Regions from separate parts of the Geodermatophilus sp. SYSU D00705 genome, predicted to be linked through region 1. Evidence: riboswitches for the same ligand, from Rfam matches in the RefSeq annotation. Region 1 holds a riboswitch; each other region holds the start of a gene.

Region 1 (5,269 bases):
ACGACGCGGCCTACGGCGCCGAGGTGCACCACTTCGGGCCGGAGGGCCACCCCCTGGACACCGTCCGCTTCCCCGACGCCGACCTGGCGGCGATCGCCCGCGGGTACGGCTTCGTCGGGGTGACCGTGCGCGGCGTCGAGGACCTCGACGCGGTGGCCGACTGGGTGGCCGGCCCGCGTACGGCGCCGCTGCTCATCGACGCCAAGGTCGCCGCCGACGAGCCGTCGTGGTGGCTGGAGGAGGCGTTCCGCGGCCACTGACGGTGCCGTGAGCATCGCAGGGAGCGCCAGCGACCGAGGAGCGGAGCGGCGCCGGAAGGGGCCAGGGGGCGCGGCCACTGACGGTGCCGCCTCTCCCCGTGATCATGGCGCCGGGACCGCCGGAGGCCGCTCCGGCGTGGTTCCGGCGCCGTGATCGCCGCAGGCGGGGCGGTCAGCCGGCGATGCGGCGGGCGCTGTTGTAGCCGCCCATCGAGTCGATCGACGCGACCTTCACCGGCTGGCCGTAGGTGGAGGCGTGCACCATCTGCCCGTTGCCGACGTAGATGCCGACGTGGCTGACCGGGCTGTAGAAGAACACCAGGTCACCGGGCTGCAGTGCCGACCGCGAGACGGGGGCCCCCATCGTCGACTGGATCCGGCTGGAGTGCGGGAGGCTGATGCCCGCCGCGGCGTAGGCGTACTGCACCAGCCCGGAGCAGTCGAAGGAGTTGGGCCCGGCCGCGGCCCACACGTACGGGTCGCCCTGCTGGGCCAGCGCGGTCTCGACGGCCCGCTGCGCGGCGGCGCTGCCGCCGGCCACGGGCGCGGCGGGGGCGGGAGCAGGCGCGGGTGCGGGTGCGGCGGCCGACCGGGCGCCGCCGGCGGCCGGGGCCGGCGGGGCGGCGGGTGCGGGGGCGGCTGGTGCCGGGGCCGCCTGAGTCGTGGCGGCCTGAGCGGCGGCGGCCCGTGCGGCCTCCTCGGCGGCCCGGCGCTCGGCGGCCTCCCGCGACGCCCGCTCCTCCTCGGCGACCAGCCGGTCGTACTCGGCCTGGAACCGCGCCACCTGCCGGTCGAGGTCGGCCTGCTTCGCGGCGACCTGGTCGACCAGGGCCTGCGCGTCGGCGGCCGCCTGCTCGGCGGAGGCGCGGGCGGCGTCGGCGTCGCCGGCGGCCTGCTGGGCCCCGCCGAGGACGCCGTTGTTGTGGTCGGCGATGGTCTGCAGCGTGCCGACGCGGTCGAGCAGCTCCTCCGGCGAGTCGCTGGTGAGCATGGCCGACAGCGTGCTCAGCCGGTCGCCGGTGAAGGCGCCGCGGGCGACCGCGCGCACCTGCTCGCGAGCGGTGGCGAGGGCGTCCTCGGCGGCGGCCAGTTCCGCGCCGGCCGCGGTGGCGGCGTCCTGGCTGGTCCGCAGCCGCTCGCGGGCCTCGTTGAACTGCTCGGTGACGACCTCGAGGTCGTGGGCCTTGGCGGCGACGAGCGCGGCGGCGTCCTGTGAGGTGGCCGGATCGCCGGGAGCGGCCGACGCCGCGGGGAGGCTGGTCAGGGTGAGCCCGCCGGCGGCGACGAGGCCGACCAGGAGGCGGGGCAGCGCGCGGGCAGGGGCGTGCGACGTCGCCATGGTGGGCGGGTCTGTCCTCTCTTCCACAGCCGCCTACCGAGTTAGCTGACGGGTTCGGGCGGGAAGGCGCCCGGCGTCCACGGCCCTCGCGAGGCCGCGGTCGCTTCACCCCAGTACTGCGGTGGGTCCCCGGTCCCTGGTGCCGGCGGAACGGGCCGGCGCAGGGTTCGGCGGCGTCCGGCCGGTGTCACAGGGGAGTGACGGAACGACCCGTCCGGACGCCGTCACGCTAGGTCGGCACCAGGGGGGCGACAAACCGGGCGACCGGCTCGCGCGGACACCCCGGCCGGTGCTGACGCGCTGTGACGACACCGCCCGGGATCAGAGGTTGCCGCGGCGTTCCTGCTCCCGCTCGATCGCCTCGAACAGCGCCTTGAAGTTGCCCTTGCCGAAGCCGAGCGAACCGTGTCGCTCGATCAGCTCGAAGAACACCGTCGGCCGGTCGCCGGTCGGCCGGGTGAAGATCTGCAGCAGGTACCCGTCCTCGTCGCGGTCGACCAGGATGCCGCGGCGCTGCAGCTCCTCCACCGGCACGCGGACGGTGCCGATGCGGGCCCGCAGCTCCGGGTCCTCGTAGTAGGAGTCCGGTGTCGGGAGGAACTCCACGCCCTCGGCGGTCATCGCGTCGACGGTGGCGAGGATGTCGCCGGTGGCCAGTGCGACGTGCTGGGCGCCAGGGCCGCCGTAGAACTCCAGGTACTCGTCGATCTGCGAGCGCTTCCTGCCCGCGGCCGGCTCGTTGAGCGGGAACTTCACGCGGTGGTTGCCGTTGGCGACGACCTTGCTCATCAGTGCGGAGTAGTCGGTGGCGATGTCCGCGCCGACGAACTCCGCCATGTTGGTGAAGCCCATGACCCGCCGGTAGAAGTCCACCCAGCGGTCCATGGCTCCGAGCTCGACGTTGCCGACGACGTGGTCGATCGCCTGGAACAGCCGCCGCGGCGCACCCGGGCGCCGCTGGTGTGCCGACGTCCGCGCCACGTACCCGGGCAGGTAGGGGCCGGTGTAGCGCGAGCGGTCGACGAGGCTGTGCCGCGTGTCGCCGTAGGTCGCGATCGCGGCCAGCCGGACGGTGCCGTGCTCGTCGGTGACGTCGTGCGGCGGCTCGAGGACGGTCGCCCCCTGGGCCGCGGCGTGGGCGACGCAGCGGTCCACGTCGGGCACGGCCAGGGCGATGTCGACGATGCCGTCCCCGTGCCGGCGGTGGTGGTCGGCCAGCGGGCTGGTCGGGGAGTAGGCGCCCGTGACCACGAACCGGGCGGCGCCGGAGCGGAGGACGTAGGCCCGGCAGTCCCGGTTGCCGGTCTCCGGCCCCGAGTAGGCGACCAGCTCCATCCCGAACGCGGACTGGAAGAAGTGGGCGGTCTGGGTGGCGTTGCCCGCGATCCAGACCAGGGCGTCCCAGCCGCTGACCGGGAAGGGGTCGGTGGCGGGGTCGTGCTCGACCAGCCCGACCAGCTGCCGCAGCTGCTCGGCGCTGAGCTCGGCCAGGCGCTCGTCGTCGGTGAGGACCTGCTCGAGGGTCCCGTGCGGCTCGGTGGCGGTCATGTCGCCCTCCCGGATGATCCCGTCTCCCTGCGTGCGTCCAGCACACCTCCGGGCGCCCGGGATGGGCAAGATGACCGTCTCGGGCTGGCCGATCGGGGCAGGACGGCGGCCGTCGACGGCGTCGAGGTGGTCAGATCGACCAGCTCGGGGAGGAGGAGCGGTGGCCCACCGGCTGGACGCGCTCGACCTGGCGGTGCTCACCGCGCTGACCGAGCAGCCGCGGGCCGGCGTGCTGGAGCTGTCCCGCCGGCTCGGGGTGGCGAGGGCGACGGTGCAGGCGCGGCTGCGGCGGCTGGAGGAGTCCGGTGTCGTCACGGGGTACGGGCCGGACGTCGACCCGGCCGCGGCGGGGTTCGGCGTCCAGGCGTTCGTGACCCTGGAGATCGCCCAGGGCGCGCTGGAGGAGGTCGCCGCCGACCTGCGGGCGATCCCCGGCGTCCTGGAGGCGCACGTGACCACCGGCGCCGGCGACGTGCTGGTCCGGCTGGCCGCCGAGTCGCACGCGGCGCTGCAGGAGACGCTGGTGCGGCTGGGCCGCTCGCCCTCGGTGGTGCGCTCGACCAGCGTCGTCGCGCTGTCGGAGCTGGTGCCCCGGCGGGTGCTGCCGCTGCTCGCGTCGGGGACGCCGCGTCCGGCCGGGCGGGCGCCGGGCTACCGGGAGGCCGCGACGGGCGACTGAGCGGCCGGGACGCCGGGGGACCGCGGCAGCGCGAGGGCGGCGACCAGGCCGAGGCCCAGCACCGCCGTCGTGACGCCGAACGCGGCCTGGAAGCCGGCGACGTCGGTGAGCCAGCCCGCGGCCAGCGGCCCGACGATCCCGCCGAGGTCGGCCGACATCTGGAACACCGCCACCACCCGGCCGCCGCGGGCCGGGCTGACGTCCCCGACCAGGGCGGCCGGGACGCTGGACAGCAGCGAGGCGGCCAACCCGAACACCGCCATCGAGAGCAGGAACGCCCCGGTCGCCGGCGGCAGCGCGAGCACGGCGGTGGCGGCGGTGGCGAGCGCCGTCCCGAGGACGAGCGCGGGGCGTCGTCCCCACGCGTCGGCGAGCCGGCCCGAGCGCAGCAGGCCGACGGCCTGGGCGAGGGAGCCGGCCAGCAGGCCGAACCCGGCCCAGGTGACCGTGCGCCCGAGCTCCTCGGTGACGTAGAGGGGGACCAGCGAGTTGCGGACGCCGAACAGCATCCAGCCGACGCCGAGGTTGACCACCAGCGCCGCGAGGTAGGCCCGCGACCGGAACGCCGCGCGCAGCGGCAGGGGGCCTGGGTCCGGGTCGGGGTCGCCGCCGGCGACGGTGGCCGACGTCGCCTCCTCCCCGGCCGGCGCCGCCTCCTCCCCGGCCGGTTCTGCCTCCTCCCCGGTCGGCGCCGGGGACCGGAGGAACAGCAGGCTCACCCCGCCGGCGACGAGCAGGAACCCGGCGTACAGGACGAACGGCAGGCTGGGGGAGAGCTCGGCGAGCAGGCCCCCGGCCGCCGGCCCGGCGATGCCGCCCAGGATGAAGCCGCCCTGGTAGGTCGCCGCCGCCCGGCCGCGGTGCGCGGCCGGGGCCACCCGCAGCAGCAGCGAGAGGGCGGCCACGGTGAACATCGCGCTGCCGACCCCGCCGGCCGCGCGCAGCCCCAGGAAGAGCGGGAAGGAGCCGGCCAGGCCGGCCGCGCCCGTCGTGACCGCGACGGTGACCAGTCCGAGGGTGAGGACGACGCGCTCGCCGAGCCGCTCGACCAGCGAGCCGCCGCCGAAGGCGGAGACGAACCGGAAGAACGCGAAGGCGCTGACCGCCAGGCCGACGGCGGTCGTGCCGACGCCGAAGGACCGGGCGAACAGCGGGATGGCCGGGGCCACGATCCCGAAGCCCAGCGCGACCACGAAGGCCACGACCGACAGCACACCGACCTCGCGGGGCAGGTCCCCGTCCCCCCGCATCCGCACGGGGAGCGATGCTCGCACGCCGCTCGGCGCCACCCGTCGGGAGGAACCGGCGGGCGGGGAGGTTGTCCGCGGGTGCGAGCTCCGTCACAGTGTGTGCGTGGGGTACCTCCGCGGGGGTGGGGACGAGCCGCCGTCCGGCTCGTTCGAGGTGGTACACGAGGTGGGCGGCCCGGTCCTGCACCTGCGC
Region 2 (5,269 bases), on a different contig from region 1:
CCGCCGTCTGCAGGGCCCGGAGCACGGCGGCCGGTGAGTCGGGGTTCAGGTCGGGGGCCCGCAGGGCCGCGCGGACCTCCGCCGCCAGCCGCTCCAGCAACGCCGGCCGCTGCCCCGGCGCCGGCCGCGGACCCAGGAGCTCGGTCAGGATCCGCTCGTGCACGTCGGCCCGCCAGGGCAGCCCCGCGGCGGTCATCTCGGCGGCCACCAGGGCCCCGGAGGACTCGGCGGCCAGTAGCAGGTCCAGGCGGCTGCGCTGCGCCGACGCGGCGAGGGCCGCCTGCTGGCGCGCGTCCTCGGCGAGCGGGTCCAGCCGGTCGGCGGGGTCCTCGAGCGGGAAGAGGGCGGGATCGGTGGTGGTGACCGGCTGCAGCGCGTCCCAGCCGCGGGTGTCGGGGCCGGCCAGCAGCGCCGGGTCGACGAACGGCGACCGGCGCAGGACGGCGTGGGTGAGCCGCAGGTCGGTGCAGCGCTCCACCCGGACGCCGGCGTCCAGCAGTGCGGGGTACCAGCGGGTGGTGTCGTCCCAGACCCAGCGGACCGGCGCCGTCTCCCGCTCGCGCACGAAGCGGGCCAGCTCCGCGGCCGGGAACCGGGTGACCGCTCCCGGCGTCCCGTCGCCGGAGAGCTCCCGCGCCTCGATCTCGGCCTCGCCCCGCCGCAGCAGGACGACGCGGTTCACCCGGACAGTGTCGCCGGAGGGTCCGACACGGCGGAGCAGGGCCGGTGCGACAGCATCGCGGCCATGACGACGACCGAGCGCACGACGCCCCCGCTGCAGGCCGACGAGCGCGAGACCCTGGAGGCCTGGCTGGACTTCTACCGGGCCACCCTCGCGCGGAAGTGCGACGGCCTGACCGACGAGCAGCTGCGCACCGCCGCGGTGCCGCCCTCGGGGCTGACACTGCTGGGCCTGGTGCAGCACATGGCCGAGGTCGAGCGGAACTGGTTCCGCCGGGTCCTGCTCGGCGAGCAGCTGCCGCCGATCCACGATCCGCAGGCCGAGCCCACCGGCCACGACGGCGGGTTCGACCTCGCCGAGGGCGCGTCCTTCGCCACCGCGCGGGCGACGTGGGAGGCCGAGGTCGCCCACGCCCGCGCCAACTGCGCCGGCCGCGACCTCGACGCGACGAGCCCGTTCATGGGCGGGCAGGTCACGCTGCGGTGGATCTACACCCACATGGTCGCCGAGTACGCCCGCCACGCGGGCCACGCCGACCTGCTCCGGGAGTGCATCGACGGGGCGACCGGCGTGTGAGCCGGCGGCGGGACCGCGGTCAGGACCCGCCGAGCAGCCGGCGCACGCAGCGGACCGGCCAGCCGGCCACCCGCACCGGCACGCCCACCACGGCGCGCACCGCGCGGCTCCCGAGCCGCAGCAGGTCGGCGTACTCCGCCGGCCGCGGCCCGCCGGCGGTCGCGGGCCGCCCGACAGCCGGGCCGGGAGCCGGTGGGTCCTCGGCCGGCGGCGGGGTCGCCGGCACGATCAGGTCGACCGCCGTGCGGCGGCGCGGCCCCCGCAACGACTCGAACGACGGGATCGCCGGCGCGTCCGGCGACTCCTCCTCGGCGGTTCCCGGCCCCTGCAGCCCGGGAACCGAGCCTCTGGACTCGTCCCCCGGCGACCTGGTCGGCATGGCCCCGACCCTAACCGCGTCCCTCCGACGCCGTCGGCCGGCTCCCGGACGGCTCCGGGCGAGCGGGCCGGCGGGCCAGGACCAGGACCGCGACGGCGGCGGGGAGGACCGGCAGCGCCAGCAGCAGCAGCGCACCGGGCCGCTCGCCGCCGGCCGCGGTCACCGTCCCGGCGAGCAGCGGGGCCAGCAGTCCGGCGCAGCCCCACGCGGTGAACACCCGGCCGTAGACGGTGGGGAACGCGCGGGGACCGACCCGGTCCGCCGTCGCCGCGGGGACCAGCGCGGACACCGCCCCGTAGGCCAGCCCGACGGCGGCCGAGGCGGGCAGCACGGTGGCGGGCGCGGCCGACGTGGCCAGTCCGGCGACGGCGGCGGCGGTGACGGCCAGCGCGGTCGCCAGCGCCGGCAGGCGCCCCACGACGTCCGACCACCACCCGGCGGACAGCCGGCCGGCGAGGTTGCCGGCCGCGAGGAGCGAGACGGCCACGCCGGTGGCCCCCGGGCCGAGGCCACGGGCGGCCGCCAGCGGCGCGGCGGTGGCGAAGAGGACGAGTCCGGGAGCCGCGCCGCCGGCGAAGAGCACCCACAGCGCGACGAGCGCCCCGCCCGGGACCGGCTCCGCCCCGCGCACCCGGCCGCTCCGGGGCACCCGGTCCGCCGGGGCGAGGACGGCGGCGAGCGCGAGCAGCGCGGCCGTCGTCCCGGCCAGGACGGCGAGGCACGTGCGCCACCCCGCGGCGGGCAGCGCCGCCGGCGCCACGAGCCCGAGCAGCACCGGCCCGGCCGCGTAGGCCCCCACCACCACGCCGCTGGCGGTGCCGCGCCGCCGCTCGGGGACGCGGGCGGCCAGCGACACGGCGACGCCGTAGCCCAGCCCGTTGGCCGCCCCGAACAGCAGCCCGACGCCCAGCCACGGCAGCTCCGGCCGCTGCGCCGCGGCGGTCAGCCCCAGCCCGGTGCCGGCCAGGACGGCGGCGGCGGCCAGCAGCGCCCGCGGCCCGTACCGCCGCAGGCCGCGGCCCACCCCCAGCAGGCCGACGGTGAAGACCACGACCGCGGCCGCGAACACCCCGGGCCCGCTGCCGGGCGCCGCGCCGGTGTCGGCGCCCACCTGCGGCGCCACCAGGCTCCAGGCGAACAGCGTCCCCACCGCGAGGTCCGCGAGGACGCCGGCGGTGACCAGGCGGAGCGTCAGGGCAGGCCCGGAGGGTCCGTCGTCGGCTGGGGGTCTGGCCACGGTCCTCCCGGGATGACCTCGAGGCACGAGGCGGCCAGGATGGGCCACCCGGCGCCCCGGCAGCCACCCCCGTCGACGGCGCAGGGACGACTCCCGGTGGAGGCGCCGGCGTGCTTGGCTCCCGGCACGGTCCCCGAGGAGGCCCGATGCCCGTCCAGCTGAACCACACCATCGTCGCGGCCCACGACCGGGACGAGTCGGCGCGCTTCCTGACCGACGTCCTCGGCCTCGCGCCGCCGACCACCTACGGCCCGTTCGCCGTCGTCACCCTGGCCAACGGCGTCTCGCTGGACTTCATGGCGGAGGACCCGGTCATCCCGCGGCACTACGCGTTCCTGGTCACCGAGGAGGAGTTCGACCAGATCCTCGGCCGGATCCGCGCCCGCGGCCTCGAGCACTGGGCCGACCCGTTCGCGTCCCGGCCGGGTGAGATCAACACCAACGACGGCGGCCGCGGCGTCTACTGGCCCGACCCGAACGGCCACGTGCTCGAGGCGATCACCCGCCCGTACGGCGGCTGAGGCACCGCCCGGACACTCGCGGCCGCGCGTCTCGCGGCGCGGCGCACCGCCGGTCGGACGCGCGCTGCGCCGGTCCCGCGGAGCCGGCGGTGCACGAGGACACCGGCAACCAGGCCCCCCCCCCCCCCGATCCCCGGCGACACGCCAGGGCGGCCGTGAGTGACCTCACCGACCCCACCCGCACCTCGCGGCGCGACCAGCGACTTCCCCGCACGGCCCCTCGCTTGTGACCGGCGTTACGGCGACAGTCCACATCACGCGTCGTAGCGTTTTGGCTGCGTTCAGCTAAGAGAACGTGGCACCGGTCCGCCAAACCCTGCCCACCGGCTGCTCACCAGATCCCTCAGGGCAGGGGTGGGGGACCCAACGTTCCCGGCGCGTCCGACGCGCCTCGGGGTGAAGCCGCGCACCGCGGCCGGGCACCGATCGCCCGAACCCGACAGCTCACCTCGCCGGCGGTGATCGGAGACCACACACCCATGGCAAAGCACCGCGCGCCTCGTTACGTCCGCACCAAGAAGGCGCTCTCGAAGGCCCCCGTCGCAGCCGGCGCCACCGTCGTCGGGATGGGCATCCTCAGCACCCCGGCCAACGCCGCCACCACCCACGACTGGACCGGCGTGGCCCAGTGCGAGTCCGGTGGCGACTGGGCCATCAACACCGGCAACGGCTACCACGGCGGCCTGCAGTTCAGCCCGTCGACCTGGGCCGCGTACGGCGGCACCGACTTCGCGCCCCGGGCGGACCTCGCCACCCCCGCCCAGCAGGTCGAGATCGCCGAGCACGTGCTCGCCGGCCAGGGCATCGGCGCCTGGCCGGCCTGCGGCAAGCTGCTGACCGACGGCACCACCGCCGCCGCCACGGCTCCCGCGGCTCCCGCGGCTCCCGCCGCCGCGCCCGCCGCGGCGCCCGCCCCGGAGGGTCCGGCCGCCGACACCGCCGCGCCGTCCGCCGACCACACCGTCCGGCGCGGCGACACCGTGGCCGAGATCGCCGCCGCCCACGGGGAGTCATGGCGGCCGCTCTACGAGCGCAACATCGCGGTCATCGGCGCCGACCCGAACCTGATCTTCCCGGGTCAGGTGCTGCTGACCAGCGGGGCGGCGGCGGCCGCTCCGGCGGCGGCGGCCGCTCCGGCGGTGGCTGCCCCGGCGGCGGCTGCCCCGGCGGCGGCTGCCCCCGTGGACGCCGCGCCGGTGGACGCCGCGCCGGCCAACGTGGCCGCGCCGGCTTCCGCTCCCGACGTGGATCCCGCCCCCGTCGTCACGCCGGAGCCGGCCGCGGCGCCCGCGCCGGAGGTCACCCCGCTGCCCGAGGTCGAGCCGACCCCGGCCGCCGCGGTGATCAGCAACAGCGCCGGCGCCGTCCAGCCCAGCGCGCAGGCCGCCGCCGACGCGCTGGTCACCAACGTGCCCGGCGTCGCCGGCATCACCATCGGCGGGACCCGCGCCAGCGCCGCCGACCCGCACGGCCACCCGTCCGGCCTCGCGCTGGACTACATGGTCGGCTCCGACGCCGCGCTCGGCGACGCGATCGTGGCCTACCACGTCGCCCACTGGGACGAGCTCGGCGTGGAGTACGTGATCTGGCAGCAGCGGATCCTGACCTCGCCGACCGGCGCCTGGAAGGCGATGGCCGACCGTGGCGGCGCGACGGCCAACCACATGGACCACCCGCACGTGAACTACCGGGCCTGACGACCGGCCCGCACCGGGGTTCCCTCCAGCGGCCCCCCACCCGATCCCGGGTGGGGGGCCGCTGCCGTCGCGGCTGCCGCACCCGGTCGTCGTCGGCAGACTGGGAGCGTGACTCCCCCGCCGTCCGACGACCCGGCCGCGCGCGGCGTCGTCCGCCTGTTCAACACCGCCGGCGGG
Region 3 (5,269 bases), on a different contig from region 1:
CACCCTGCTGGTCGCGGATGGGCTCAGGGCTGCATGAGCATGGCGGCGCCTCGGATGGGAACCGGTGGGGCGGGTGCGGCTCGAACTGGCGGTTCGTGTGTCCACCGCCCTAGGTGTTCACGGATGGCGCGCGCCGCGTACGGCCAGCTGGACAGCCGTGCCGGACCGGTGCTAGGACGGTCCCCGTCCTGTCGCCCGCGAGCTGTGCCGTCGCGAGCGAGAGAGGGGATCGAGGCCGGCCATCGGGTGACGATCGCTACAACGCTGAGGGGCGATGGCTGTGAGAAGACGTCGCATGGCAGTTCCGGCGGTCGCGGCATCGACGGTGATCGGGGTCGTACTCGCGCCTGCGGCCCTGGCCGGCACGGTGCCTGTCGTCACCACGACGTGTCCGAAGACGCTCACCGTCGCCACGTTCGAGCCGGGGGAAGAGGTGTCAGGCAACGCGACCGTGACCTCACGGGACGCAGCGGACCGGCTGAACCGAGGTGAGGGCCTCTTCCTCCTGGAGGAGGGCACGTCCAGGCCGTTCACCATGGCGGTGCACCTGGGCGCCGAGAGCGACGTGAGCCAGCCCTTCTCCTTCACCGCGTCGGGGACCTCGCTGAGCGCTTGCCTGCTCGCGACGACTCACGGTGGTGGCGAGGAGAACATCGGCACCGTGTGGACGAACGTGACGGCATAGCACCTGGGCCATCGCGGGTCGCTCCGCGGGGGAGCTGAGCCGGGACCGGGACGAGGCCCGCAGGACCGAGGCCCCGGCCTGCGGGCCCGATTGGTGGGGCGGGTGGGGCTCGAACCCACGACCCAGGGATTATGAGTCCCATGCTCTGACCGGCTGAGCTACCGCCCCGGTGTGCTCCAGCCTGCCAGATGGCGGCCGGCCGCCGACGGGGCCGTGAGGGTGAGCCCGCCGGGCGGTTTCGGGGAACTGTGCGCGACATCTCAGCGGCGGCGGCCCGGTGCCCGGGACGTGGCCGGGGCCGCCTGCGGCCCACCGCGCGGCCCGGGCCGTCCTCGCAGGTCACCGCGGGAGTCGCGCGAGCGGTGGAGCGGTCCTGAAGATCAGCTCTCCGGGGTCGCGTACTCACGCCTCGTAGCGGGATGTCACTCCTTCGGGCAACGAGGCGCGCCGGAGGTGTTACTCGATCGTGACCGCGGGGGGTCACTCAAGGTAGTTTTCCCGACGGCCTCGCCGGGTTCCGCTCCTCGACACACGAGGGCACCGGCCTGGCCCCGCCGAACCGCCGACGCCTCCCTCCGGGGGCCGAGACGGACCGGGGACCCACCGTTCCACTGGGGTGAGTCCTGCCTGCGTAGGGGGACGCAGGCGGGTAGGGCGCCGTCCGGCCCGAACCCGTCAGCTAACTCGGTAGGCGGTCGCGAGGATGGGAGAACCGTCGCCTTGGCGACCCTGCACCACCTGATGACCCTGCCTGCGCGCGGAGCGCCGGCCCGCCGGCTGCTGCGTGCGCCTCGCCGGGCGCTCGTCGTCGCCGCCGTGGTCGGCGGGCTGCTGGCCGGCACCCCGGCCGCGCTCGCCGCCCCCACCGTCTCCGGCACCTCCGAGCAGGAGAGCCTGGCCGCCGAGGTCGCCCGCATCGAGCAGCTGGTCACCGCCGCCGAGGAGAAGCTGCAGCGGATGACCGTCGAGGCCGAGGCCGCCGCCGACGCCGCTCTCGTCGCCCGCGCGGAGCTGGCCACCGCCCAGGCTGAGGCCGATGCCACCGCCGCCGAGCTGGCCACCGCCCAGGCCGACGTCGCCGCCGCCGAGGAGGACGTCGCCACCCTGGGGCGGGAGGCCTACATGGGGGCCGACAACCGCTACGGCGACATCGAGCTCATCCTCGACGCCGAGAGCCCCACCGAGTTGCTGCAGCAGGCGGCGACGATGGACGTCCTCGGCGCCCAGCGCGCCGCGCGGCTGACCGACTTCCTCGCCGTCGAGCAGCGGGTCGAGGAGGCCGACCGGGCCGCCCGGGCCGCGGTGACCCGGCTCGACGAGGCCGCCCGCGCCGCCGACGAGGCCGAGGCGGCCGCCACCGCCCACCTCGCCGAGGCGCAGTCCGAGTACGACGCCGTCGCGGCGCAGAAGGCCGCTCTCGACGAGCAGTACCGCGCCGCCGGCGAGCGCCTGCTCGCCGCGCAGGGCGCGGCCGACCCCGCCGCCGCCTTCAACGCCCGGCTCGACGCCCGTGCGCAGGGCACGACCGGCATGCCGACCGCCGGCCGGCTCACCTCCTGCTACGGCGCCCGCTGGGGCACGATGCACCAGGGCATCGACATCGCCGCCCCCATCGGCACCCCGATCTACGTGCCGGAGGACGGCGTCGTCCTCCAGGCGGGGCCGGCCAGCGGCTTCGGCCTGGCCGTGTACGTGCAGCACGCCGACGGTCAGATCACCCTCTACGGCCACGTGAACCAGTTCTCCGTCACCGCGGGCCAGGTGGTGACCGCGGGCCAGCAGATCGCCGAGGTCGGCAACCGTGGCCAGTCAACCGGGCCGCACCTGCACTTCGAGGTGCACCAGGGCGGCCTCTACGCCAACCGGGTCAACCCGATGCCCTGGCTGGCGCAGCACGGCATCGCCCTCGGTGGCGGGTGCTGACCTCGACCTGACCTGACGCGGACGGCCCGCGGCCCCCGGTGCTCCGGCGGCCGCGGGCCGCCGTGCGTTCAGCGGCGGCCGCGCAGCCGCCCGAGCAGGCCGCCGACGCCGCCGAGGGTCTGCGCGGCCAGCTGCAGGATCGGCCCGCCTGGGATGCCCGGCGCGACCTGGACGACCGGGGCCAGCGCGAGCAGCCCGCCGAGCTCGTGCACCCGCAGCCGCCGCCGGGCCAGCGCCGCGACCGGGTTGACCCGACCGGAGGCCGCCTCGAGCAGCAGGTCCGCCGGCGCCTCCACGGCGGTGCCCTGCGGTGCTCCCGGGGCCACCCGCCGCACGGTCCAGCCCGCCGGGTCGGCGGCGAAGGCCCAGCCGCCCTCCGGCGTCGCCAGGGTGGCGCCGCCGGTGATGCCGACGGACGCGGACAGGGCGCCGGTCACGTCCGCGAGGGCCGCCAGGCCCGCCTGCAGGACCGGCTCCGGCACCGGCGGGGCGCCGCACGCGGTGAGATCCAGCCCGTGCACGGCCAGCTCGTACGCCTGACCCAGGACGACGCTGAGCAGGGGCAGGGTGCCCACGACCGCGACCGCCGGTGCGGTGTCCAGCTCGACGGGCCCATCGGCCAGGTAGCGGGCGGTGGCGTCGCGGTTGCGCCGCAGCGCAGCCAGCACCTCCTCCCGCGTCGCGTCCCGGTGGGCGGCGGTGACCCGGGCGTTGGTCGGGTCGACCTCCGGCGGTGTCCCCGCACCCCCGGCCCGCGCGGAGGCGACCAGGTCGGCCAGCGCCGTGTGGTCGTCCCAGCAGCCGAGGTGGACGCAGATCTCGTGCGCCCGCCACCCGGGCAGCCGTGAGGGCCGGTCGAGGTCCACCGCCTCCGCCTGGGCGAGGAAGGCGTCCCAGGCCGGCAGGACCAGCCCCGCGACCTCGTCACGCCCCGCGTCGGCCATCCCCTGGGATCGCTGCATGGCCCGGCCGTTACCCCGGCAGTCCCGCGGTGTACGCCTCCGCCGTGCGGGGCCGTCTTGTCCGCCGGGGCCGGTCCGGCCAGCCTGGGCGGCATGACACGCAGCGGCACGACCCGCGGCACGGTGATCCGCTGGGACGACGCCCGGAGAGCCGGCCTCGTCGAGGCCCCGGACCTGCCCGGCGACTGCTGGGTGGACGCCTCGGTCGTCGACGGCCCGCGCCACGCGCTCCGCGCCGGGCAGGTGGTCGACGTCGAGTGGACCGAACCGGGGGTCGAGGGTGCGGCGTTCCGGGCGACGCGGGTGGTGCCGCGGGAGGACCTGCAGGCCACACTCGGTGCGTGAACCCCGGGTGTCCTGCCGGTGCACACGGGTGTTCGCCGCTACCCTGCGTGAGGGCAGCGCGGTGCCGCCTGCCGGCTCCTGACGGCCGTTCCGCAGGCCGTGCCGTGGCTCGAGCAGGAGGTGCAGGAGGGCGCGAGCGCACGGTGGACGGGTGCACCGTCACCGTGGTATGGCCGCTGACCAGCGCGTAGTGGTCCCCCTCGTGACCATCCGTCACATGTGACCCATCCGCCTCATCCGCACTGGCGCGATGGGGTGACCATCGTGCAAACTGTTCCCAGGACCCCTGGTCCACAACCGCCGAACACAGCCTGTCACCGAATCGATCGTCCGTTGGGGAAGACGAGACCGATCGAGTCGATGGAGGTACCCCGTGCAACGACGGTCTACCCAGGGTGTCGTCTTCGTGCACGCGTGCCCGAAGGCGCTCTGCCAGCACGTCGAGTGGGCGCTCGAACGCGTCATCGGCGCGCCGGTCTCCCTGTCGTGGGCCGACCAGCCTGCGGCACACGGTTCCTTCCGTGCCGAGGTGGCCTGGACCGGCGCCCCGGGCACGGGAGCGAAGCTGGTCGCCGCGCTGCGCGCGTGGCCCATGCTCCGCTTCGAGGTGACCGAGGACGCCAGCTACGGCAACGACGGCGAGCGCATGTCGTACGTGCCCGGCCACGGTGTCTACCGCGCGCCCACGAGCGCCAACGGCGACCTCATCGTCACCGAGCAGCAGCTGCGTCACCTGGCCGCCACCGCGACCTCCATCGAGGCGTTCCGGCACGGGGTGGACGAGCTGCTCGGCGCCGCCTGGGACGCCGACCTCGAGGTCTACCGGCACGCCGGCGACGGGCAGCCCGTGACCTGGCTGCACCAGGTGGTCTAGATCACGATCTGACTACGACGGCCCGGTGGCACCCGAGCACTCGTCGTAGGCTGAGGCCGGTCGTCCGGACGTCGTCGGGGAAGCGGCGTCCGGACGACCACGAGCCCACGTCAGGGCCCGGCACCCCCAGGGGTGCCGGGCCCTGACGCGTTCCCGGCTCAGAGCGGGATGTTGCCGTGGGCCCCGCGTCCGGGCGGGGCCGCCGCGAGGGCGGCGATCAGCCGGCGGCGGGTGCGCGAGGGCTCGACGACCTCGTCGACCACGCCGATCTGCAGCGCCCGGTTCACCCCGCCGGCGATCCGCTCGTGCTCGGCCGCCAGCTGGACGTGCAGCGCCTCCCGCTCGCCGGGCGGGGCGGCGGCCAGCTTCTTCCGGTGCAGGATGCCGACGGCCGCCTTGGCGCCCATGACGGCGACCTCGGCGCCCGGCCAGGCGAACACGGCCGTCGCCCCCAGCGACCGGGCGTTCATCGCGATGTAG
Region 4 (5,269 bases), on a different contig from region 1:
GGCGCCTTCTGCGTGCAGGACCGCGGCGACTACGAGGGCCTGCCCAGCCGCCGTGAACTGACCGCGTTCCTGGACCGGACCGTCGACCTCGGGAGGTGACGATGCACCCCGACGACCCCGCCGGCGTGCTCGAGGGTGTCTACGTGGCGAACGTGACGCCCTTCCGCGACGACGAGCGCTTCAGCATCGACGTCGACTCCTACCTGGGCCACGTCCGCTGGCTGGCCGGGCAGGGCGTGGCCGGGGTCATCCCGTTCGGCACCAACGGCGAGGGGCCGTCGGTGTCCCCGCGGGAGAAGCTGGCCGTGCTGGAGGCCCTGCTGCCGGAGGTGGGGCCGCTGCACGTCGTCCCGACGGTGGCGGAGGGGAACCTGCCGGACACCCTGGACCTGCTGGCGCAGTTGGCGGACCTGCCGGTGCGGGCGGTGATGGTGCTCCCGCCGTACTACTTCCGGCCGGCCGCGGCCGAGGGCCTGCGGGTGTTCTACGAGCGGGTCCTGGCCGCCACCCGGCACCCGGTGGTCGTCTACCACATCCCCAAGTACGCGGTGCCCGTCCCCGCGGAGCTCGTGACCGCGCTGCCGGTGTGGGGGGTGAAGGACTCCGGCGGGGAGGCCGGCTACGCCGAGGCCGTGCACGCGGCGGGCAAGGGCGTGCTGGTCGGTACCGAGGACGACCTGCCGGCCCGCCTGCTGACCGCCACCGGCTCGATCTCCGCGCTGGCCAACATCGTCCCCGAGCAGGTCGTCGCGCTCCACCAGCACGTCCGCGGCGGGCGGGCGGCCGACGCCGCGGCGCTGTCGGCCCACCTGCAGCAGGTGCGGGCGATGACCAAGGAGTTCGTCGCGCCGGGGCTGCTCAAGCGCATCGCCGAGCGGCGGCACGGGCACCCCATGGGCACCGTGCGCCCGCCCCTGGTGCCGGTGCCGGCGTCCTTCGACGCCGCGGCCGCGGTCGAGCGCGCCGTGGCGGTCCCCGTCGGCTGAGGGTCCAGCCCCTACACCGTCCGGCCGTCGATCGGGCGCTGCGCGACGCGGGTCACCCGACGAAACGACGGCCACGGATTGTCACAACTGCATAACGACGGTTACGGTGGGGTGGTCCGCTCGACCGTCGCGTCCCCGCCCGGGGAGCCCCGAACGGACGCCGCCGAGTCGCCCTCCGGGGTGAGCCGGGGACCCATCGCAGTACTGGGGTGAATCCCGCTCCGGGCATCCGTCCGGAGCGAGTAGGGCTGCTTCCCGCCCGAACCCGTCAGCTAACTCGGTAGGCGGCCATCGGAAGAACGGAGAGCCGCCGGATGGCGCGCCCTTGCCCTGCAGCACGACCCCGCCCGAGCCGGTACCGCCCGAGCCGGGTGCGCCCGCGCACCTGATCGCACGCGGCCGTCCCTGACGCACGCCGCCCGCGGGCCCACCTCGAGCACCTCCGCTCGACCGGCTGACCGCCGCTTCCCCGGTGACCCGCGCAGGCGCCCGGACGACCGCAGCCCCGCTGCTCGCTCGCCCCCGCAGCCCGCCGCCCCCCGGCGCGCCGCTGCGCCGTAGACCCCGGAGCACACCCCCTCATGGACCCCCGCACGACAACCGGTCGCGCCGCCGACCGCCGCAGCGGTTCGCGCCGCCGTCCCCCGGCGACCGTCCGCCGTCCCGCGCTGTACCTCGGCGTGGCCACCGCCGGCGCCCTCATGGTCAACGTCCTGTTCGGCTCGGACCCGGCCGCGCAGGCCGAGGCCGGGCCGTCGGAGTCGGTCAGCGTCGCCGCTGAGCTCGGGCTGACCGCCGACTCCGCCCCCGCCGCCCAGGCGACGCCGGACCTGGAGGCGCTCGAGCAGCTGACCGCCAGCCGCAGCAGCCGCGAGGCCGAGCAGACCGCGGCGCAGCAGGCCCAGGCCGCCGCCGACCAGGCCGAGCTGGACCGCCGGAAGGCCGAGGAGGAGGCCGCAGCGCGGGCCGCCGAGGCGGCCAAGGCCGCCGAGGCCGCGAAGGCCGCCGAGGCCGCGAAGGCCGCCGAGGCCGCGAAGGCCGCCGAAGCGGCGAAGGCCGCCCAGGCGGCGAAGGCCGCCCCGCAGCGTTCCGGTGGGTCCGCCGGAACGGCCGCGGCCTCGGGGAGCGTCGCGGCCACCACCGTCGCGCGCATCACCAACACCGCCGGGCCCACCAAGCCCCCGGCGCAGGCGGCCGCCAACGCGGTGGTCAGCAACGTGCCCGGCGCCGCCGGCATCACCATCGGCGGCACCCGTGCCAGCGCCGCCGACCCGGGCGGCCACCCCTCGGGCCTGGCGCTGGACTACATGACCAGCTCCGCGCTCGGGGACACGATCGCCCAGTACCACATCGCCCACTGGGACGAGCTGGGCGTGGACTACATCATCTGGAAGCAGCGGATGCTCAGCTCGCCGAACGGTGCCTGGAAGGCCATGGCCGACCGCGGCAGCCCGACGGCCAACCACATGGACCACGTCCACGTGAACTACCGGGGCTGACCGCCTCCCCGGCGGTCACGGCCGCCCGTGCGCGTCGCGGGCGGCCGCGACCACCTCGGTCAGCGTCTCGTCGTCCCGGGCGACCCACGCCCGGCCGTCGTCGGTCAGCACGAGCGGGCGCTGGACCAGCCTCGGGTGCTGCACCAGCAGCCGGATCCACGTGTCGGCGTCCCGGGGGAGGTCCCGCAGCCCGAGCTCGCGGGCCAGCGGCTCGGACATCCGCGTGACGTCCCACGGCTGCAGCCGCAGCGCGCCCAGCGCGGCGCGCAGCTCCGCCTCGGTCGGCGGGTCGTCGAGGTAGCGGCGCAGCGTGTACTCCACGCCGGCCTCCTCCAGGTGGTCGCGTGCGGTGCGGCACTTGGAACAGGACGGGTTGAACCAGACCTCCACGAGCCGACCCTAGGGCTGCCCACGCCGATCGGCAGACGTCCTAGACATCTGTTGCGGGGTGCACCGGTCGGCGGCATGCTGGTCGGCGGGCGGGGCCCTGGGGCGTTCCCTCGGGTGCGCCCCGCCCGCCAACGTCCGACACGGGGGTTTGGGCGGCGCCGCCCGAGGGCACCCCGTCGGCCGACCGGCCCCGGCGTGGCCGTGAAACCCCCGCGCCGGGGCCGTGGCGCGTGCGCACCCGGGCCGGCCCCGGTGTCGCGCCGGACACATCCGGCCGACACGCCCAGCGGCCGCGTCTCGCCGGGGTAGGGCACCCGCCATGGCACAGACACGGTTGAAGCCGGTGGGCGAGCAGGTCGTCGTCGTGATGGGCGCGTCGAGCGGCATCGGCCGCGCGACCGCGGCCCGGTTCGCCGCCGAGGGCGCGCGGGTCGTCGTCGCGGCACGGGGCGAGGCGGGGCTGCGGTCCCTCGTCGAGGAGATCCGGGCGGCCGGCGGCGAGGCCTGCGCCGTGGTCGCCGAGGTCGCCGACGCGGCCCAGGTGCGACGGGTGGCCCAGCGCGCGGTCGACGAGTACGGCCGGCTGGACACGTGGGTGCACGCCGCCGCCGTCCTGCTCGTCGCCCCGTTCGAGGAGACGACGCCGGAGGAGTTCCAGCGGGTCGTCGACGTCAACCTGATGGGCCAGGTCCACGGGGCCATGGCCGCCGTGGCGCACCTGAGGCGGGACGGCGGTGCGTTCGTCTCCATCTCCTCGATGGGCGCCAAGCGCGGGGTGCCCCTCCAGACGGCCTACTGCGCGACCAAGCACGGCATCGACGGGTTCCTGGAGACGCTCCGGACCGAGGTGCGCCGGGAGGGCCTGCCGGTCAGCATCACCCAGGTCCTGCCCGCGACCATCAACACTCCGCTGTTCGACCAGGCGCGGACGAAGATCGGCGTCAAGCCCGTCGCGCCGCCGCCGATCTACCAGCCCGAGGTCGTGGTGGAGGCCGTCCTGCACGCCGCGGCGCACCCGGTCCGGGACGTCGTCGCCGGCGGGTCGGCGAAGGCGCTGATCCTCGGCGAGAAGCTCGCCCCCCGCCTGGTCGACGCGCTCATGACCCGCTTCGGGTTCGAGGCCCACGACACGGGCGTGCCCAAGCCGGCCGACGCGCCGGACAACCTCTTCGCCCCCCTGGACGGGTTCGACACCGCCCGGGACGGGTTCGAGGGCCAGGCGCGGGAGCGCAGCCTGTACACGTCGCTGCGGCGGCACCCCGTCGTCGGCCGGATCCCGCTGGCGGCGGAGGCGCTGGCCGCGGCGGGTCTGGTCCTCCGGCCGCTGATCCCGTAGTCAGCGGCCGGAGGCGGCCGCGGCGCGGTCCACGAGGCGGACCACCCGCCGCGGGACGTCGGCGATCGCGCTGTGGCCGGCGAACGGCAGCAGGCGGAAGCGGGCGGAGGGCACCAGGAGCGCCAGCCACGCGGCCTGGCTCAGCGTCATGACGTCGTGGGTGCCCTGCGCGACGACGACCGGGCAGTCGACGGCCCAGTAGTCGATCGTGGCCTCGCGCACGACGGCGGAGCGGACCAGTCGCCAGAAGTCCTCGGTGTCGGCGAACGCGCGGACCAGTGCCGCGGCCTCCGCGGTCGGCGTGCGCCATCCGCGCGCCCGCAGGAGGCTCAGTGCCGCCGTGCGCGGCACGGCCCCGTGGAGCACGGCGTCGGCGACCGGGGCGAGTGCGCCGAAGCCCAGGCGGGCCACGGCGAGCAGGGCGACCTGGACGGCCCGCTCCGGGGGTGTGAGCGGTCCGGTGGGCGCGATGGCGACGACCGACCGCGCGCGCTGCCGCCGGGCGAGCTCGAGGCCGAGGCGCGCGCCGAGGGAGACGCCGAGGACGTGCGGTTCGCCCATCCCACGCCGGTCGAGCTCCTGCTCGACGGCGTCGGTGAGCGTCGCGACGTCGGCCCGGACGTCGGCGGGCAGCGGGGGCGAGGAGCCGTGGCCGGGCAGGTCGAGGGCGAGGACGTCGTAGCGGCGCGCCAGCTCGGGCAGCACCGCCCCGAACTCCGCACGGGTGCTGCCCAGCCCCGGGAGCAGCAGCAGCGGCGCGCCGCTGCCCTCGCGGTGCCCGCTCAACCGGTGCAGGGGTGTCGGCCTGTCCACCCGGGTCATTGAACGACGGGCGGCCGGCGTCCGCGCGGTGGTCAGGCGTAGCGGGCCGCGAACTCGCCCGGCGTCATCGCCGTCACCCGGGCGAAGTCGCGGGTGAAGTGCGGCTGGTCGGCGTAGCCGAGCGCCGCCGCGGCCGCCCCGAGCGAGGTCGTGCCGGTGCGCAGCCGCTCGGCCGCCTCCTGCAGGCGCCGGCGCTGGATCAGCCACTTCGGCGTCAGGCCCAGCCGGCGGGAGAC

The links. Region 1 has a riboswitch for cyclic di-AMP ahead of ACI78Q_RS11225 (C40 family peptidase). Riboswitches for the same ligand answer to the same signal wherever they lie in the genome.
Region 2: linked by a shared signal. The riboswitch ahead of ACI78Q_RS16715 (LysM peptidoglycan-binding domain-containing protein) and the one ahead of ACI78Q_RS11225 (C40 family peptidase) in region 1 are both predicted to bind cyclic di-AMP.
Region 3: linked by a shared signal. The riboswitch ahead of ACI78Q_RS11835 (M23 family metallopeptidase) and the one ahead of ACI78Q_RS11225 (C40 family peptidase) in region 1 are both predicted to bind cyclic di-AMP.
Region 4: linked by a shared signal. The riboswitch ahead of ACI78Q_RS16630 (hypothetical protein) and the one ahead of ACI78Q_RS11225 (C40 family peptidase) in region 1 are both predicted to bind cyclic di-AMP.

The regions. Positions count from the first base shown of each region.
Region 1 covers NZ_JBJGYT010000011.1:72,519-77,787, reverse strand. The annotation lists gene ACI78Q_RS11230 (thiamine pyrophosphate-binding protein) at 1-260, shown strand, start outside; gene ACI78Q_RS11225 (C40 family peptidase) at 433-1,599, opposite strand; cyclic di-AMP (ydaO/yuaA leader) riboswitch at 1,615-1,757, opposite strand; gene hppD (4-hydroxyphenylpyruvate dioxygenase) at 1,921-3,147, opposite strand; gene ACI78Q_RS11215 (Lrp/AsnC family transcriptional regulator) at 3,308-3,826, shown strand; gene ACI78Q_RS11210 (MFS transporter) at 3,799-5,076, opposite strand; gene ACI78Q_RS11205 (STAS domain-containing protein) at 5,180-5,269, shown strand, end outside.
Region 2 covers NZ_JBJGYT010000022.1:53,090-58,358, forward strand. The annotation lists gene ACI78Q_RS16690 (bifunctional 3'-5' exonuclease/DNA polymerase) at 1-682, opposite strand, end outside; gene ACI78Q_RS16695 (DinB family protein) at 746-1,258, shown strand; gene ACI78Q_RS16700 (hypothetical protein) at 1,278-1,637, opposite strand; gene ACI78Q_RS16705 (MFS transporter) at 1,648-2,874, opposite strand; gene ACI78Q_RS16710 (VOC family protein) at 3,021-3,395, shown strand; cyclic di-AMP (ydaO/yuaA leader) riboswitch at 3,718-3,868, shown strand; gene ACI78Q_RS16715 (LysM peptidoglycan-binding domain-containing protein) at 3,875-5,092, shown strand; gene ACI78Q_RS16720 (hypothetical protein) at 5,201-5,269, shown strand, end outside.
Region 3 covers NZ_JBJGYT010000012.1:49,848-55,116, reverse strand. The annotation lists gene ACI78Q_RS11845 (hypothetical protein) at 296-685, shown strand; tRNA gene ACI78Q_RS11840 (tRNA-Ile) at 777-853, opposite strand; cyclic di-AMP (ydaO/yuaA leader) riboswitch at 1,256-1,394, shown strand; gene ACI78Q_RS11835 (M23 family metallopeptidase) at 1,427-2,608, shown strand; gene ACI78Q_RS11830 (maleylpyruvate isomerase N-terminal domain-containing protein) at 2,677-3,570, opposite strand; gene ACI78Q_RS11825 (hypothetical protein) at 3,664-3,915, shown strand; gene ACI78Q_RS11820 (DUF3145 domain-containing protein) at 4,289-4,789, shown strand; gene ACI78Q_RS11815 (acyl-CoA carboxylase subunit beta) at 4,948-5,269, opposite strand, start outside.
Region 4 covers NZ_JBJGYT010000022.1:34,462-39,730, reverse strand. The annotation lists gene ACI78Q_RS16640 (sugar kinase) at 1-99, shown strand, start outside; gene ACI78Q_RS16635 (dihydrodipicolinate synthase family protein) at 102-986, shown strand; cyclic di-AMP (ydaO/yuaA leader) riboswitch at 1,138-1,288, shown strand; gene ACI78Q_RS16630 (hypothetical protein) at 1,568-2,485, shown strand; gene ACI78Q_RS16625 (ArsC/Spx/MgsR family protein) at 2,501-2,875, opposite strand; gene ACI78Q_RS16620 (SDR family oxidoreductase) at 3,195-4,211, shown strand; gene ACI78Q_RS16615 (alpha/beta fold hydrolase) at 4,212-5,024, opposite strand; gene ACI78Q_RS16610 (helix-turn-helix domain-containing protein) at 5,066-5,269, opposite strand, start outside.